DNA from 4 places in the Kocuria cellulosilytica genome. Region 2 is predicted to be linked to each of the others. Evidence: riboswitches for the same ligand, from Rfam matches in the RefSeq annotation. Region 2 holds a riboswitch; each other region holds the start of a gene.
What was found. A riboswitch is a leader RNA that binds a small molecule or an ion and turns the genes downstream of it on or off. The one in region 2 is predicted to bind S-adenosylmethionine.
Positions count from the first base shown of each region.

Region 1: another riboswitch for S-adenosylmethionine. It lies ahead of RCG67_RS14095 (acyl-CoA dehydrogenase family protein); the one in region 2 lies ahead of RCG67_RS14610 (bifunctional o-acetylhomoserine/o-acetylserine sulfhydrylase).
Region 3: another riboswitch for S-adenosylmethionine. It lies ahead of RCG67_RS05080 (O-acetylhomoserine aminocarboxypropyltransferase/cysteine synthase family protein); the one in region 2 lies ahead of RCG67_RS14610 (bifunctional o-acetylhomoserine/o-acetylserine sulfhydrylase).
Region 4: another riboswitch for S-adenosylmethionine. It lies ahead of RCG67_RS05045 (ABC transporter ATP-binding protein); the one in region 2 lies ahead of RCG67_RS14610 (bifunctional o-acetylhomoserine/o-acetylserine sulfhydrylase).

Region 1 covers NZ_JAVFWZ010000010.1:64,811-68,761, forward strand. Annotated here, with positions in the region: gene RCG67_RS14090 (MFS transporter) at 1-1,322, opposite strand, end outside; gene RCG67_RS14095 (acyl-CoA dehydrogenase family protein) at 1,326-2,639, opposite strand; SAM riboswitch class I at 2,743-2,837, opposite strand; gene moeB (molybdopterin-synthase adenylyltransferase MoeB) at 2,994-3,951, opposite strand, start outside.
Region 2 covers NZ_JAVFWZ010000011.1:13,879-17,829, reverse strand. Annotated here, with positions in the region: gene RCG67_RS14620 (SGNH/GDSL hydrolase family protein) at 1-99, shown strand, start outside; gene metX (homoserine O-acetyltransferase MetX) at 114-1,298, opposite strand; gene RCG67_RS14610 (bifunctional o-acetylhomoserine/o-acetylserine sulfhydrylase) at 1,295-2,701, opposite strand; SAM riboswitch class IV at 2,778-2,893, opposite strand; gene RCG67_RS14605 (VOC family protein) at 3,036-3,674, shown strand; gene RCG67_RS14600 (CPBP family intramembrane glutamic endopeptidase) at 3,711-3,951, opposite strand, start outside.
Region 3 covers NZ_JAVFWZ010000002.1:536,997-540,947, reverse strand. Annotated here, with positions in the region: gene RCG67_RS05090 (OsmC family protein) at 1-207, shown strand, start outside; gene RCG67_RS05085 (CoA-binding protein) at 272-766, opposite strand; gene RCG67_RS05080 (O-acetylhomoserine aminocarboxypropyltransferase/cysteine synthase family protein) at 763-2,106, opposite strand; SAM riboswitch class I at 2,188-2,286, opposite strand; gene RCG67_RS05075 (SLC13 family permease) at 2,398-3,951, opposite strand, start outside.
Region 4 covers NZ_JAVFWZ010000002.1:528,082-532,032, reverse strand. Annotated here, with positions in the region: gene RCG67_RS05050 (aliphatic sulfonate ABC transporter substrate-binding protein) at 1-928, opposite strand, end outside; gene RCG67_RS05045 (ABC transporter ATP-binding protein) at 1,028-1,861, opposite strand; SAM riboswitch class I at 1,867-1,971, opposite strand; gene RCG67_RS05040 (maleylpyruvate isomerase N-terminal domain-containing protein) at 2,078-2,755, shown strand; gene RCG67_RS05035 (endonuclease domain-containing protein) at 2,905-3,882, shown strand.

The DNA of each region.
Region 1 (3,951 bases), on a different contig from region 2:
TCGGTGAGCTCGGTGCCGCGCTGTTCGCGGGCGGGGTCCTTCGCGGCCAGGGCGGCGACGATCGAGAGCACGGCCAGCCCGGAGAGGTAGCCGGCGATCAGCCACGGGGTGCCCCCGCCGGCGGCGAACAGCAGGGCGGCGATCATCGGCATCAGCCCGCCGCCCAGGACGGTGCCGACCTGGTAGCCGAAGCTCACCCCCGAGTAGCGCACGTGCACCGGGAACTGCTCGGCGAACCAGGCCGCCTGCGGCCCGTAGATCGCGTCGTGGACGAGGTTGATGCCCAGGATCACCACGAGCGGCAGCAGGGCGAGCGGACCGGTGTCGAGGAAGGCGAACAGCACCCAGCCGAAGACGCCGATCGCCGCGTAGGCGGTCACCGAGACGACCTTGCGGCCCACCCGGTCGGAGAGCCAGCCCCAGAAAGGGGTGGAGAACAGGCCGATGGCCGAGGCGATCATCACCGCGGTCACGCCCGCGGCGCTGTCCCCGCGCACGTCCCGCAGGTAGGTCAGCATGTAGACCGTCACCAGGTAGTAGACGGCGTTCTGGGCCAGGCGCAGGCCGATCGTGACCAGCAGCGGGCGGCGGTGGTGGGTCAGCAGCTCCCGCAGGGGCGCGGTGGCCACGTTGCCGGAGGCCCGGTGCGCCAGGAACTCCGGGGCGTCGGCCACGCCGAGGCGGATCCACAGGCCGATCGCCACCAGCAGGGCCGAGAGCAGGAAGGGGATGCGCCAGCCGTAGGCGGCGAACTGCTCCTCGCTCATGACGTTCTGCACGATGAAGAACGCCCCGGTGGCCAGCAGCATGCCGGCCGAGGACCCGATCTGGGTGAAGGACCCGAAGAACCCGCGGTGCCGGGCCGGTGAGTGCTCCACGCTCAGCAGCGCGGAGCCGCCCCACTCGGCGCCGGCGGACAGGCCCTGGAGGATGCGCAGGACCACGAGCCCGACGACGGCCCACCAGCCGATCACCTCGTAGGTCGGCAGCAGCCCGATCAGGGTGGAGGCCACGCCCATGAGCATCAGGGAGGCCACCAGCAGGGCCTTGCGGCCGATCCGGTCGCCCAGGTGCCCGGCGACGATCCCGCCCAGGGGCCGGGCGATCACCCCGACCGCGAGCGTGGCGAAGGACGCGACGATGCCGCCGAGCTCGGTGGCCATGGGGAAGAACTGGACGTTGAAGACCAGCGCGGCGGCGGTGCCGTAGAGGTAGAAGTCGTACCACTCGATGGTGGTCCCGGCGAAGGCCGAGGCCAGGACGCGCTTCTTGCCGTGGACGATGCTGCTGCGTCCCGGGGCGGCCGTGGTCGTGGTGCTCATGGGTCAGGCTCCTGGGGTTCGGTCGGCGGGGGTCCTCGCGTCGCCGATGGCGTTCAGGCCCTCCGGCAGGGTGCCGTTGATGAGGTAGTCGCCGAGGGCGCGGGCACGGAAGGCGATCGGGTTGTGGGTGGCCACGGTCTGGGCGTTGCGCCAGTGCCGGTCCAGCCCCTTGGCCGTGGACGTGGCGGAGGCGCCCACGGTGAGGAACAGGTCCTGGGCCGCGCCGAGCGCCAGCTCCGGGACGGTGACCTGGGCGTGCTCCACGGCGATCTCGGACTCGTGCAGTGCCGCCGGGAGAGCCCCGGTGAACTCCGGCCGGTCGGCGCCGGCCGCTGCGGCGGCGGCGATCCCGGCGTCCAGGGCACGGGCGGCGTGCAGGACGGTGGCCTCGGCGGCGAAGGCCTTGGCGGAGATCCGGCCGGTGGCCTCCTGGATCAGCGGGTCGTCGCGGAACGGCAGGCCGAGCCCGGTGTTGAAGGTCCGCCGGCGGGCGGCGATGGTGTCCACGGCGTCCCGCCGGGCGGCCCGGGCGATGCCGGCCAGGACGGCCAGCAGCACGAGCTGGAAGAAGGCGGCCTCGTGGACGGCCTCCGCGCTGCCGGCGGTGCGGTCCAGCACGGCGTCGTCCGGGACGCGCACCCGGTCGAAGACCGCGGTGCCGGTGCCGGTGAGCTTCTGCCCGAAGCCGTCCCAGTCGTCCTCGAGCGTGACGCCCTCGGCGTCCGTGGGGACGACGGCGAAGCGGCGGCCGTCCCGGCCGTCCAGGGCGGCCGAGACGCGGGTGTAGTCGGAGAAGACCGAGCCGGTGGCGTAGTACTTCCGGCCGGTGAGCTCCCAGCCCGCGGCGCTCCGGCTCAGCACGGTGTTCAGGGTGCCGAGCGCGTTGCCGCCCTTCTCCGTGGAGGCGTTGCCCACGGTGGCCCCGGCCAGCACCCGCGGGTACCAGACCTCCTGGAGCTCAGAGGGCAGGAAGCGCAGGGACTCCACGAAGCCGGAGTGGGAGCGGTAGAGGTGGGCGATGTTGGAGTCGGCCTCGGCCAGGTCGACCAGCAGCCGGGTGAAGTCCTCGAGGCCGACCTCCGGACCGCCGTGGGCCGCCGGGACGCGCAGGGCGCCGAAGCCGGCCCGGTCCAGCCGGCGGACCTCCGCGTGGGGCAGCACGCGCTGGAGGTCCCGGTCCAGGGAGCCGGCGGCGATCTCCGCGAACAGGGGCCGGAAGTGCTCCTGGAGCCCGGCGTAGTCCCGGGGCAGGCCGGCGGCGGGGTTCGTGCCGGCGCGGGAACGGACAGCGGTCCTCTCGACCGTGGTGCGGGTCATGCGGTGGTCCTCTCGGTCGCACCGAGGAGGCCGGTCGCGCCAGGGCCGGCCCGGTGACGGCAGCGCCGGGCGCCGACGTCGGGGACCGGCTGCCGATCCGGGATCTCCATCGGTTCTGGCCTTAGCACCCTGACCCCGGAGGAGGGCGGGTTGCTGCGGCGTCGTCGAGCCAGATCTCTCAGCCGCTCTGAATGGGACGTCCGACATCGCACCAGACCAGCGGGGTCCGGGGCCAGCCGATGACCTGTGCGCGTCATCGGGTGTCACGACGACGTCACAGACGGTCATCTCGTCCGGAGTGGTGTACCGACCCGGTCGTTCGCCCAGGGAAGGAGGAGAGCGCGGCGGACCGCCTCAGTAGACCGGCTGGTCCGGGGCCACCTGCTCCACCCAGGCGAGCACCCCGCCCTCGAGGTGACGGACCCGCTCCTCCCGCCCGGCGTAGAAGGGCCGCAGCGCGGCGAGCGCGGTCGCGGAGCGGGCCCCGGCCTTGCAGTGCAGCACGAGGTCCGCGCCGCGGGCCTCCGAGGGCAGGGCGTCCGCGCCGCGGTCCAGGATCTCCTGCAGGGGCACGGGCACGGCGCCGTCGATGGCCACGAGCTCCCGCTCCCAGTCCTCGCGCACGTCCACCAGGGCGAAGGACGCCTCGCCGCGGGAGCGGCGCTCGAGCAGCCGGGCCAGCTCGGCCGCCCCGACGGTCTCGGCGGGGTCCGCCCCGGGCAGTGCGCAGCCGGCGGCGGGCCGGGCCACCGCGGTGACCGGGGCGGCGTCCGGGTCCGGGGCCAGCCGCATCTCGCGCCAGGTCATGGCGAGCGCGTCGTGCAGCAGCACCCGCCCGAGCAGGGGCTCCCCGGTGCCGGTGATCAGCTTGACGGCCTCGGTGACCATGACCGAGCCGATGGTCGCGGGGAGCATGCCGAAGACCCCGCCCTCGGCGCAGCTGGGCACCTCGCCGTCCGGCGGGGCCTCGGGGTAGAGGTCCCGGTAGGTGGGCCCGTGCCCGGCCCAGAAGACGCTGACCTGACCCTCGAAGCGCAGGATGGAGCCCCACACGCAGGGGGTGCCGGTCAGGGCGGCGGCGTCGCTGACCACGTAGCGGGTCGTGAAGTTGTCGGCGCCGTCAAGGACGAGGTCGTACCCGCGGACGATGTCCACGGCGTTGTCCGCGTCCAGCCGGACGGGATGGGTGCGGACCTCGACCAGCGGGTTGAGCGCTGTGACGGCCTCGGCGGCGGAGACGGCCTTGGGCCGGCCGACGTCGGCGGTGGTGTGCACCACCTGGCGCTGCAGGTTGGAGAGCGACACGACGTCG
Region 2 (3,951 bases):
AGCTCCGGGGCGCAGGTCCGGCCCAAGCGCCCGCACTTCGGCACCGCCACCGTGCCCGGGGGCGGGCTCGCCCCCGGCGGCGGGACCGCGGACGGCTGAGGACCCGGCCCGGCTCAGGGCTCGCGCAGCACGGTCTCCAGGAGCAGCTTCCCCAGCTGCGGCGTCTCGATGAGGAAGCCGTCGTGGCCGGAGGGCGAGGTCAGGGTGTGCCGCCGGACGTCCCCGGGCAGCGCGGCGGCCAGGACGTCCGACTCGCGGGGCAGGTAGAGCCGGTCGGAGTCCACGGCGGCCACGAGCCACTCGCACGAGGTCACCGACAGCGCCTCCTCGAGCGTGCCGCGCCCCCGGGCCACGTCGTGCGACATGAGCGTCTCGTTGACCGCCAGGTAGCTGTTGGCGTCGAAGCGCCCGGCGAGCTTGGACGCCTGGTGGTCGAGGTAGCTCTCCACCTGGTAGCGCCCCCGGCCGCCGGGGTGGGTGCCGATGACGTGCTCGTCGGCCTGCGGCGAGCGCCCGAACCGGTGGTGCAGCTCGTCGGCCGAGCGGTACGTGATGTGGGCGATCCGCCGGGCCAGGCCCAGGCCCGTGACGGGCAGCGGCCCGTCGTAGTAGTCCCCGCCGCGGAAGTGGGAATCCTGGCGGATCGCGAGGTTCTGCGCCTGGCCCCAGGCGAGCTGCTCGGCGCTGGACTGGGCGCACGCGGCGACCACCGCGCACGCCCGCACCCGGTCCGGGTAGGTCACGGCCCACTCCAGGGCCCGGGCACCGCCCATGGAGCCGCCGATGACCAGGCGCCAGGAGCCGATCCCGAGGGCGTCGGCCAGCGCCGCCTCGGCGTGCACGGAGTCCCGGACCGTGACGAGCGGAAAGCGGGAGCCCCACGGGCGGCCCTCCGGGTCCACGTCCGGCGGAGCGGGGGCCGCCGGGCCCGTGGACCCGTAGCAGCCGCCCACGATGTTGGTGCAGACCACGAACCAGCGGTCCGTGTCGATGGCGGCGCCGGGGCCGACCAGGCCCTCCCACCAGCCGCCGCTCTGCGCGGCGCGCCGCTCCGCCTCGGAGGCACCGGGGCGGGCCCGGCCGGCCGCCACGTGGGTGTCCCCGGTGAGCGCGTGCTCGACGAGCACCGCGTTGGACCCGTCCGGGGCCAGGGTCCCCCAGGTCTCGTAGGCGATCCGGACCTCGGGCAGCCGGAAGCCCGACTCGAGCTCCAGCTCGCCGATCGCGGCCGCGCGCGGCACACCGTCCTCGCGGACGGCGGTCCCGGCGCCGGCACCCCCCACGACGGTCACGGTCACTCCTGCCCTCCGTGCGCGGCCGCGGCGAAGCCCTGCTCCAGGTCCGCCAGGATGTCCTCGACGTGCTCCAGGCCCACGGACAGGCGCACGAAGCCGGGCTCCACCCCGGCGGCCAGCTGCTCCTCGGGCAGGAGCTGGCTGTGCGTGGTGGACGCCGGGTGGATGACGAGGGAGCGGACGTCGCCGATGTTCGCGACGTTCGAGTGCAGGGTCAGGGCGTCCACGAAGGCGGCCCCGGCCTCGCGGCCGCCCTCGAGCACGAAGCCCAGGATCGACCCGGCGCCCCGGGGCGCGTACTTCAGCGCCCGCCCGTGCCACGGGGAGGACTCCAGCCCGGCCCAGGACACCGAGCGCACGTCCTCGCGCGCCTCGAGCCAGCGGGCCACCGTCCCGGCGTTGGCCACGTGCCGCTCCATCCGCAGGGACAGCGTCTCGATGCCCTGCTCGATGAGGAACGCGTTGAACGGGGAGATCGCGGAGCCGAGGTCGCGCAGCAGCTGCACCCGGGCCTTGAGGATGTAGGACAGGTTGACGCCGAAGGGTCCCTCCGCCCCCAGGGCCTGGGCGTAGACGAGCCCGCCGTAGGACTCGTCCGGCTGGTTGAAGCCGGGGAAGCGCTCCGGGTAGCGGCCGAAGTCGAAGGCCCCGGAGTCCACGATCACCCCGCCGATCGCCGTGCCGTGCCCGCCGAGGAACTTCGTGGCCGAGTGCACCACGACGTCCGCGCCCCAGCGGAAGGGCTGGACCAGGTACGGGGTCGCCACGGTGTTGTCCACGATGAGCGGCACCTCGGAGTCGTGCGCGATGCCGGAGACCGTCTCGATGTCGAGGAAGTCGTTGCGCGGGTTCGGGATGGTCTCCGCGAAGAAGGCCTTGGTGTTCGGCCGCACCGCCCGCCGCCACTCCTCGGGGTCGTCCGGGTCGGTCACGAAGGTGGTCTCGACGCCGAGCTTGGGCAGCGTGTACTTGAACAGGTTGTACGTCCCGCCGTAGAGGCTGGGGCTGGCCACGATGTGGTCGCCGGCGCCGGCCACGTTGAGCACCGCGAACGTCGTGGCCGACTGCCCCGCGCTGAGCATCAGGGCGCCCACGCCGCCCTCCAGGGCGGCGATCCGGTTCTCCACGACCTCCGTGGTCGGGTTGCCGATCCGCGTGTAGATCGGCCCGAGCTCGGCGAGGGCGAAGCGGTCGGCCGCGGCCTGGGCGTCCGGGAAGACGAAGGACGTGGTCTGGTGGATGGGCAGGGCCCGGGAGCCGGTGACCGGGTCGGGGCTCTGCCCCGCGTGGATCTGCCGGGTCTCGAACGCCCAGCCCCCCGGGTTCTCGGGGGTGGGCCGCTCGGCGGCGGGGACGGGGGCGCCGGCGGTGGAGCGGTCGGTGCTGGAAGCGGTGGTCTCGGACATGCCGTGGGACTCCTTGCGGGTGTCAGGGGTCCCGTCCCGGCCGAGGCGGTGCGGCCGGGAGCGGCCGGGCGCCGGGGACCCGCGCTTGCTCGCTCGCCGGTCGCGAGGAGCCTGGTCTTCACCCAGGGCACCCCACCGCGGTGGAGGGTTGCCGGCCAGCTAGCTGGGGCTTGGACGCTGGCGCTCATGACCTAGACAGCATTCTCCGGATCCGGACGACACGGCGTCAAGCCGGGCCCGGGCGTGACGCCCGGCGGCGGGGGCCGGGTGCACCGCGCCGGGTGCGCCGCGGACCGATTTGGAGACGAAACTCACACGGTGCCACGATGAGCCCATGAGAGTCGACCACGTGTCCTACGCCTGCCGCCCGGAGGGCCTGGCGGCCACCACCGAGCGCATCGCCGACCAGCTCGGGATCGAGCCGGTCAAGGGCGGGGTGCACCCCCGTTTCGGCACCCGCAACATGATCCTCCCCCTCACGAACCACCAGTACGTCGAGGTCGTCGAGGTCCTCGAGCACCCGGCCGCGGTGAAGGCGCCGTTCGGCCAGGCCGTGCGCGCCCGCTCCGAGGCGGGCGGCGGCTGGCTGGGCTGGGTCGTGGAGGTCGACGACCTCGCCCCCTTCGAGCAGCGCCTGGGCCGGTCCTCCGTCCCCGGCTGCCGGGTGTTCCCGGACGGCCGGTGCCTCGAGTGGCGTCAGATCGGCGTGAAGGGCCTCATCGCCGACCCCCAGCTGCCGTTCATGGTGCACTTCGAGTCCGACCCCGAGATGCACCCCTCCCAGGCGCGGATCACGGACGTGGGCCTGGCGGGGATGTGCATCGCCGGGGCCCCGGACCGGGTCACCGAGTGGCTGGGCGCCCCCGTGGAGACCGCGCTCGAGGACCTGGAGGTCGACTGGCGCTATCCGGAGGGCACCCCCGGGGTGCTCTCCGTCACCTTCAGCACCCCGGACGGCCCCGTCACCATCTGAGTCCCGGGGCCGCCGGACGGGTCCGGCCCCCGGGCGTCAGCCCAGCAGCCGGGCGGCGCCGAGGAAGCCCACGGCGTCCAGCAGGAAGTGCGCGACGACGAGGGGCATCACCCGGCCGGTGCGCCGGTAGAGCTCCGCGAAGACCAGGCCCATCACCACGTTGCCGAGGAACGGCCCGATCCCCTGGTAGAGGTGGTAGCTGCCGCGGAACAGGGCCGTGACCACCAGCACCACGGGCCAGCTCCACCCGATGCGGGTGAGCCGGTCGGTCAGGAAC
Region 3 (3,951 bases), on a different contig from region 2:
ACCGCCGACGGCATGTTCGACGCCCGCGGCACGCTGGGCGTCGACCGGACCGTGCCCGTCGGGGTCCAGGACGTCGTGGTGACCGCCCGGGTGGACGCGGAGCTCGACGACAGCGCCCTGGAGCGCCTCGCGCGGGCCACGGAGCGCTACTGCGTGGTCAGCCAGAGCCTGAAGGCGGACGTGCGGTTCGTCCTCGAGCGCGCGTAGCGGCCTGCCGCTCGCGGCGCGGAACGGTCCCGGAAGCCCCAGGCCTCCGGGACCGTTGCGCGTCTCAGGCCAGGACCTGCCGCCTCGCCGAGATGACCCCGGTGTTGAAGCCGGCCAGGTGGAGCCCGCCGTGGAAGCGGGCGTGCTCGATCTTCACGCAGCGGTCCATGACCACCGTGAGCCCGCCCTCCTCGGCGATCCGCGCGGCCTCCTCGTGCCAGGAGCCCAGCTGCAGCCACAGCGTCCTGGCCCCGACGGCCACCGCGTCGCGGGCCACGTCCGGGAGGTCGTCGTGGCGCCGGAACGCGTCCACCACGTCGGGGACCTCCGGCAGGTCCGCCAGCGACGGGTAGACCGGCCGGCCCATGATCTCCCGCAGCACCGGGTTGACGAAGTACACCCGGTACGGCGAGGAGGACAGCAGGTAGGTCGAGACGAAGTAGGAGGCGCGGGAGGGCTTGTCGGAGGCGCCCACGATGGCGATCGACTCGGTGCCGTGCAGGATGTTCAGCCGCTCGGGCGCGCTCGGCCCCGTCCAGGTGCGGGTCTCGGCGGTCATCGGAGCACTCCTTCGGCGGTCGGGGCGGACTCCCGGGCGAGCCCGGTCGCCGCGGAGAGGGCCTGGTCCAGGTCCCAGAGGATGTCCTCGACGTCCTCGAGGCCCACCGACAGGCGGATGAGGTCCTCCCGCACCCCGGCCCGCAGCAGCTGCTCGGCGCTCAGCTGCTGGTGGGTGGTCGAGGCCGGGTGCAGGACGAGGGTGCGGGCGTCGCCGATGTTGGCGAGGTGGCTGGCCAGCTGCAGGTTCTCGATGAAGCGGGCGCCGACCTCCCGTCCGCCGAGCCGGTCCGTGGGGGAGACCCCGAACGCGAACACGGCGCCCGGGCCGAGGGGCAGGTACTTCTGCGCCCGGTCGTGGTGCGGATGGCTCGGCAGCCCCGCCCAGTTGACGTAGGAGACGCGCGGGTCCTCCTCCAGCCAGCGTGCGACGACGTGCGCGTTGGCCAGGTGCGCGTCCATGCGCTGCGGCAGCGTCTCGACGCCCTGGAGCAGGTTCCACGCGGACTGGGGCGCCAGAGCGGGGCCGATGTCCCGCAGCTGCTCGGTGCGCAGCCTGGTCAGGAACCCGTACTCCCCGAAGTTCCCCCACCAGGTGACGTCGTTGTACGTCGGCACCGGCTCGGTCATGGACGGGAAGTTGCCGTTCGCCCAGTCGAAGCGGCCGGACTCGACGACGACGCCGCCCAGCGTGGTGCCGTGGCCGCCCAGGAACTTGGTCGCCGAGTGGATGACGATGTCCGCCCCGTGCTCGAACGGGCGGATCAGGTAGGGCGGGGTCATCGTCGAGTCGACGACGAGCGGGACGCCGGCCTCGTGCGCGACCGCGGCGAGGCCCTCCAGGTCGGCGATCTCCCCGGACGGGTTGGCCACGACCTCCGTGTAGACGGCCTTCGTCCCCGGGCGCACGGCGGCCCGGTAGTCGGCGGGGTCCGTGCCCGGGACGAACGTGGTCTCGATGCCGAAGCGGCGCAGGGTGACGTCCAGCTGGGTGACCGTCCCCCCGTAGAGCTGGGCGGAGGCCACGATGTGGTCCCCGGCCCGGGCGAGCGCGGCGAACACGAGGAACTCGGCGGACATCCCGGAGGCGGTGGCCACGGCGCCGATGCCGCCCTCGAGGGAGGCGATGCGCTCCTCGAAGGCCGCGACGGTCGGGTTGCCGATGCGGGAGTAGATGTTGCCGTACTTCTGCAGGGCGAACAGGTTGGCGGCGTCGTCGGCGTCCTTGAAGACGAACGAGCTGGTCTGGTAGATCGGGACCGCGCGGGCGCCGTGCTCGGCGTCGGGGGTGCCCCCGGCGTGCAGGGCCCGGGTGCGGAACCCGAACTGGTGGTCGGCCATGGGGAGAACTCCTCGTGCAAGTGGTGCCGCTGGACGGTCCCGGGCGGAGACGGACCCGGGCGAGCGGGCCGGGGGTGCGCTGCTCCATCGGTTCTGGCGGTAGCACCGTGCGGTCTGCGACGTCGACCACGGTTGCTGCGGCGTCGTCGATCCAGGTCTCTCGGCCGCTCGGGATGGCTGCGTCCCATTGTGCTGCCCCGGGCCGCCCCGCGCCAACCGGGCGCACGCTCCGCCGCCGCGGCGTCCGGCCGGCCCCGCGGCGGCGGCCGGCCGGACGTGCACGAGGACCGGTCAGATCACCAGGCCCAGCGCGAACGGGCCGATCAGTACCGTGAAGAGGGTGATCAGGATGACGCCCACGATGTTGAGCACGATGCCGCCGCGGACCATCTCGGTGATCTTGACCTGGCCCGTGGCGTAGACGATGGCGTTGGGCGGGGTGCCCACCGGGAGCATGAACGCACACGTCGCGGCCAGCGCGGCCGGGATCAGCAGGGTCATGGGGTCCACCCCGATGCCCACGGCGACCCCGCCCAGGATCGGGATGAAGGTGGCCGCGGTGGCGGTGTTGGACGTGATCTCGGTCAGCAGCAGCACGATCGTGACCACCGCCGCCAGCAGCAGCACGATCGGCAGCGCGCCCAGCCCGGTGACCTGCGCGCCGAACCAGGCGTCCAGTCCGGTGCCGGCCACGGCCGCGGCCAGCGACAGACCGCCGCCGAAGAGCAGCAGCACGCCCCAGGGCAGGCCTTCCTCGGCGTCCTTCCACTCCAGGGTCATGTTGCCCTGCCGGTCGCCGGGCAGCAGGAAGAGCACCACACCGGCGCCGATGGCCACCACCGTGTCGTCGAACAGGCCCAGCCAGGGCAGCTGCTCGCCGATGTCGCCGATCCCGGAGAGCAGCCCCGGGACGATCCAGAGAAACGCCGCGGCCACGAACACGCCCAGCACGATCTTCTCGCCCTGGCTCATCGGGCCCAGGGCGGCGATCTCCTCGTTGATCAGCTCCTTGCCCCCGGGGACCTCCTCGAGGTGGAAGCGGAACAGGACCCGGGTGAGGAGCAGCCAGGCCAGCCCGATGAACACCACCACGATCGGCACCCCGAGCATCATCCACTGGGCGAAGCCCACCGTCTGGCCCAGCTCCTCGCTGATGTAGCCGGCGACGATCGCGTTGGGCGGGGAGCCCAGCAGCGTGCCCAGGCCGCCGATGGTGGCCGCCCAGGCGATCGACAGGACGAGGGCCACCCCGAAGATCCGCACGTCGCGGTCGTCGATCACGTCGCTGATGGCCCTGCCCGAGCGGATCTGCTCGGTCATGTCCTCGGTCTCGGCACGGGTCCCGGCCTGCTTGCTGTTCTCGACCACCAGGGTCAGCACGGACAGCCCGATGGGCAGCATCATCAGGGTGGTCGCGGTGTTGGACACCCACATCGACAGGAACGCGGTGGCGATCATCATGCCGAGTATGATCTGGCGCGGATGGGTCCCGACCCGGCGCAGGGTCAGCAGCGCGATCCGGCGGTGCAGGTTCCACTTCTGCATCGCGATCGCGATCAGGAACCCGCCGAGGAACAGGAACACGATCGGGTTCGCGTAGGGCGCCGTGACCTCCGAGACCTCCAGGGCCGTGAGCACCGGGAACAGCACGATCGGCAGGAGCGAGGTCACCGACAGCGGCATGGACTCCGTCATCCACCACACCGCCATCAGCGTGGCGACCCCCGCCACCACGCGGGCATCGGCCGAGATGTCCGCTCCGCCCAGCAGGAACCACACGAGCAGGGCCAGCACCAGCCCCAGACCCCGGTAGAGCCACGTCCTGCCGGGGGCACGGGCGGGTTC
Region 4 (3,951 bases), on a different contig from region 2:
CGGAGTCGACGAAGATCGGCCCGACCTTCTCGAGGACCGCCAGCTGCTCGTCGCCGGGCACGTGGTCGATGTCCAGGTTGGTGCGCTCGAGCACCGCCTCCGCCACGGACAGCTCGATCCCGGCCGCCTCGGACAGCAGCTGCGCGGTCTCCGCGGAGTTCTCCTGCGCCCACTCCCGGGCGTAGGCGTAGACGTCCACCACGGTCTGGGCGGCCTCGGGCCGCTCCTCGAGGAAGTTCTCGTGGGCGTTCAGGAAGCCGTAGGTGTTGAAGTCGACGTTGCGGTAGAACAGCTCCGCGCCGTTCTCCTCCGCGGCGGCCATGATCGGGTCGAGCCCCGCCCAGGCGTCCACCTGGCCGGTCTCCAGGGCGGCGCGCCCGTCGGCGTGCTGCAGGTTCTGGACCGTGACGTCCTCGGCGGCCACGCCGGCCTCGTCGAGGGCCTGGAGCAGGAAGAAGTACGGGTCGGTGCCCTTGGTCGCGGCCACGGTGCGGCCCTCGAGGTCCGTGACCTCCTGCACCCCGGTGCCGGGGGCGGTGACCAGGGCGGACCACTCCGGCTGCGAGTAGAGGTCGATCACCTGCATCGGGGTGCCGTTGCTGCGGGCCAGCAGCGCCGCGGAGCCCGCGGTGGAGCCGATGTCCACGGCCTCCGCGCGCAGCGCCTCGTTGGCCTTGTTCGACCCGGCGGACTGCACCCACTCCACCTCGGTGCCCTCCTCGGCGAACGCGGCCTCGAGCCAGCCCTTCTCCTTGATCACCACAGAGAGCGGGTTGTAGGTGGCCCAGTCCACGCGGACGGTGCCGCCCCCGGCGGCCTGCGCAGGGGCCTCGCCGGAGCCCTCGCCCGCCATGCACCCGGTCAGGCCGAGGGCCAGGACGGCGGCGAGCGCGGGGACGGTGCGGACGGAACGGTGGGGGAGGGGCACGGCGGGGCCTTTCGTGGTGGGCGGACCGGGCGGTCGGCGCGGGCGGGCGCCGCCGCCGGTCCTGCGAGCAGAGCAGGAGCAGAGCGAGAGCGGGCCGCGTCAGCGGGCCGCGGGGTGGTGGGCGTCGACGCCCAGGTGGCCGAGGAGCTGCACGCGCAGCCCGGCGAGGACCTCGGAGGCCCGGTCCCGGGGTCGCTCGCCGGGGACCGTGAGGACCGTGCTGATCGAGGCGGGAGCCGTGGGTCCGGTCCGGCCCAGGACCACGATCCGGTCCGCGAGCTGCAGCGCCTCGTCGACGTCGTGGGTGACGAGCAGGACGGTGGTGGGCTGGGCCGCGTGGATCGTGAGCAGCAGGTCCTGCATCTGCAGGCGGGTCAGGGCGTCGAGCGCGCCGAAGGGCTCGTCGAGCAGCAGGACCCCGGGGTTGCGCGCCAGGGCCCGGGCCAGGGACGCGCGCTGGGCCATGCCGCCGGAGATCGCGCGGGGACGGTGGCCCGCGTGCGCGGTGAGCCCGACCAGGCGCAGCAGGTCGTCGATCACGGTGTCCCCCTCGTCCCGGGGGAGCCCGCGGGGCAGGCCCAGGCGGACGTTCTCGCGCACGGAGCGCCACGGCAGCAGGCGGGGCTCCTGGAAGGCGACCGCGCAGCGCGGGTCGATCCCGGACACGGGGGTGCCGTCGATGAGCACCCGGCCCGCCGAGGCGGTGTCGAGGCCCGCGGCGGCCCGCAGCAGGGTGGACTTGCCGCAGCCCGAGGGACCCAGGACCGCCAGGACCTCGCCGGGCCGGACCGTGACGTCGACGTCCTGCAGGACGTGGTGCGTCTCGCGGCCGGCCGGGAACGCCTTGCCGACGTGCTCGAACGCCACGGAGAAGGCGCGCTTCGACGGGTTCGGGGCGGCGGGCGGCGCAGGGCTCAGCAGAGAAGTGCTCATGATCAACTCCATCGGTCCTGGCATTAGCACCTCGCACGGGGGATCAGGCGGATCCGTGCCGGTTGCTGCGACGTCGACGAGCCAGGTCTCTCAGCCGCTCCGGATGGTTACGGGCCCATTGAACGTCCTCGGTGTGTCCCCTGGCAAATCCGTCGCATCCGCGGTCGTCGCGACACATCGCTGGCACGAGGGTCCTCCGTGCCCCACCATGGACCCATGACGAGCCGCAGAACCCCGGTCCGGGCGGATCTGGTGCGCGACGCCTTCGCGGCGTTCGGCGCGGTCCTCGACGGGCTCGGCGACGACGACTCCTGGGCCGCCACGGGGTGCACGGGCTGGTCGGTCCGGGACCTGGTCCAGCACTGCACGACGGACGCGCTGCAGGGGCTGGTCGCCCTGCACACGCCCACGACCGCCCGTCCGGACCGGGACGCCGCGACCTACTGGACGGACTGGGGCGGCGACCCCGCGGCGGCCGCCGAGCAACGGCGCCGCGCCCGCGTGGCCGCGTCCATGGTGCTGGACTGGGACCCGGTGCGGGAGCTCCACCGCGAGACCACCCGGGCGCTCGTGCACGCGGCGGAGCACTGCGGCGGCGGCGCGGTCCGCACGGAGGGCCACGTGCTGCGCGTCGAGGACCTGCTGAGCACCCTCGCGGTGGAGGCCACGGTGCACCACCTGGACCTGATCCGGCACCTGGACGGCTCCCCGGGCCCCGCCGCGGACGGGCTCGCCGAGGTCCGCCGGGTGCTCACCGACCTGTGGGAGCGGGAACCGCTCGAGCACTGGAGCGACGAGCACTTCGCCCGAGTGGGCACCGGCCGGGCCGAGCTGACCGCCCAGGAGCACGCGGAGCTGGGCGCGCACGCGGACCGCCTGCCCCTCTTCTCCTGACCCCTCCCCCTCCCTCCTGCGCGAGGTTGCACCTGTCGGCGACCGACGCGCCGTCGGTCGCCGACAGGTGCACTCTCGCGCGGCGGTCCTGGCTCCACAGCCCGGCGTCCACGTGGTCCGCCGCCCTCGGCGGGCTGTTGAGTCGTGCCATGCCCGCACCGCGACCCGTTCCCGCCCCGCTCCTGCCCGGTCCGTTCACGGCCGCCGAGGCCGACGCCCTGGGCGTCACCGACTCCCAGCGTCGCGGTCTGCGCTACCGCACCCTCTCGCGCGGCGTGCACGAGGTCGTCCGGCACGGACCCGGGGCCGACGACGAGGGCGCGGCGCGCAGCGCGGTTCTCGCCGGGGCCCGCCCCGTGCTCGCGCTGACCCCGGGCGGTGCGCTCAGCCATGCGAGCGCCGGGATCGTCTGGAACCTCCGGCTGCCGCGGCGGCTGCGGGGCGTCACGCCGATCCACGTCACCCGCGCCGACGACGGGGTGCCGCCCAGACGCCGTGGGGTGGCCGGGCACCACGCGGACCTCGCCCCGTGGGAGACCGTGCGCGTGTCAGGCGTCGAGGTGACGGTCCCGGTGCGGACGCTGCTGGACCTGGCCGCGGTGCTGGACCCGGACGAGCTGGTGGTCTGCGTCGACGGCGCCGTCTGCGAGCACCGCCACGGCCTGCGGAGCGGCGTCCCTCCTCTGCTGCCGAGAGCCGAGCTGATGCGGCTGCTCGGCCGGTACGCGGGGCGGCGGGGCGTGCGCAGGCTCCGGGTCGCCGCGGAGCTGTCCGCGCCGGGCGCGGATTCGGCCCCGGAGACCCGGCTCCGCCTGCTGCTGCGGGAGCACGGGATCAGGGAGGTGGAGACCGACCGCCGGATCGTCGCCCCCGACGGCACGGAAGTCCTTCCGGACCTCGCGGTCGAGTCCGCCCGGGTCAGCATCCAGTACGAGGGCGCCCACCACGACCGCGCCGGTCAGCGCGAGATCGACATCCGGCGTCAGCGCCGCACGGAGGCCGCGGGCTGGAGAGAGGTCCGCATCACCCACCGCGACCTCGTGGAGGACGTGGTGACGCCGTGCGGCACCGTGCCGCGCGCGGTGGCTCTCGTGCGGGCGGCGATCCGCGGCCGTCCCGTGCCCTGACACCGCGCGAGCCCCCTGGCAGAGCCCCCCGCTAGAGCACCCCGCTGGAGCACCCCGCTGGAGCACCCC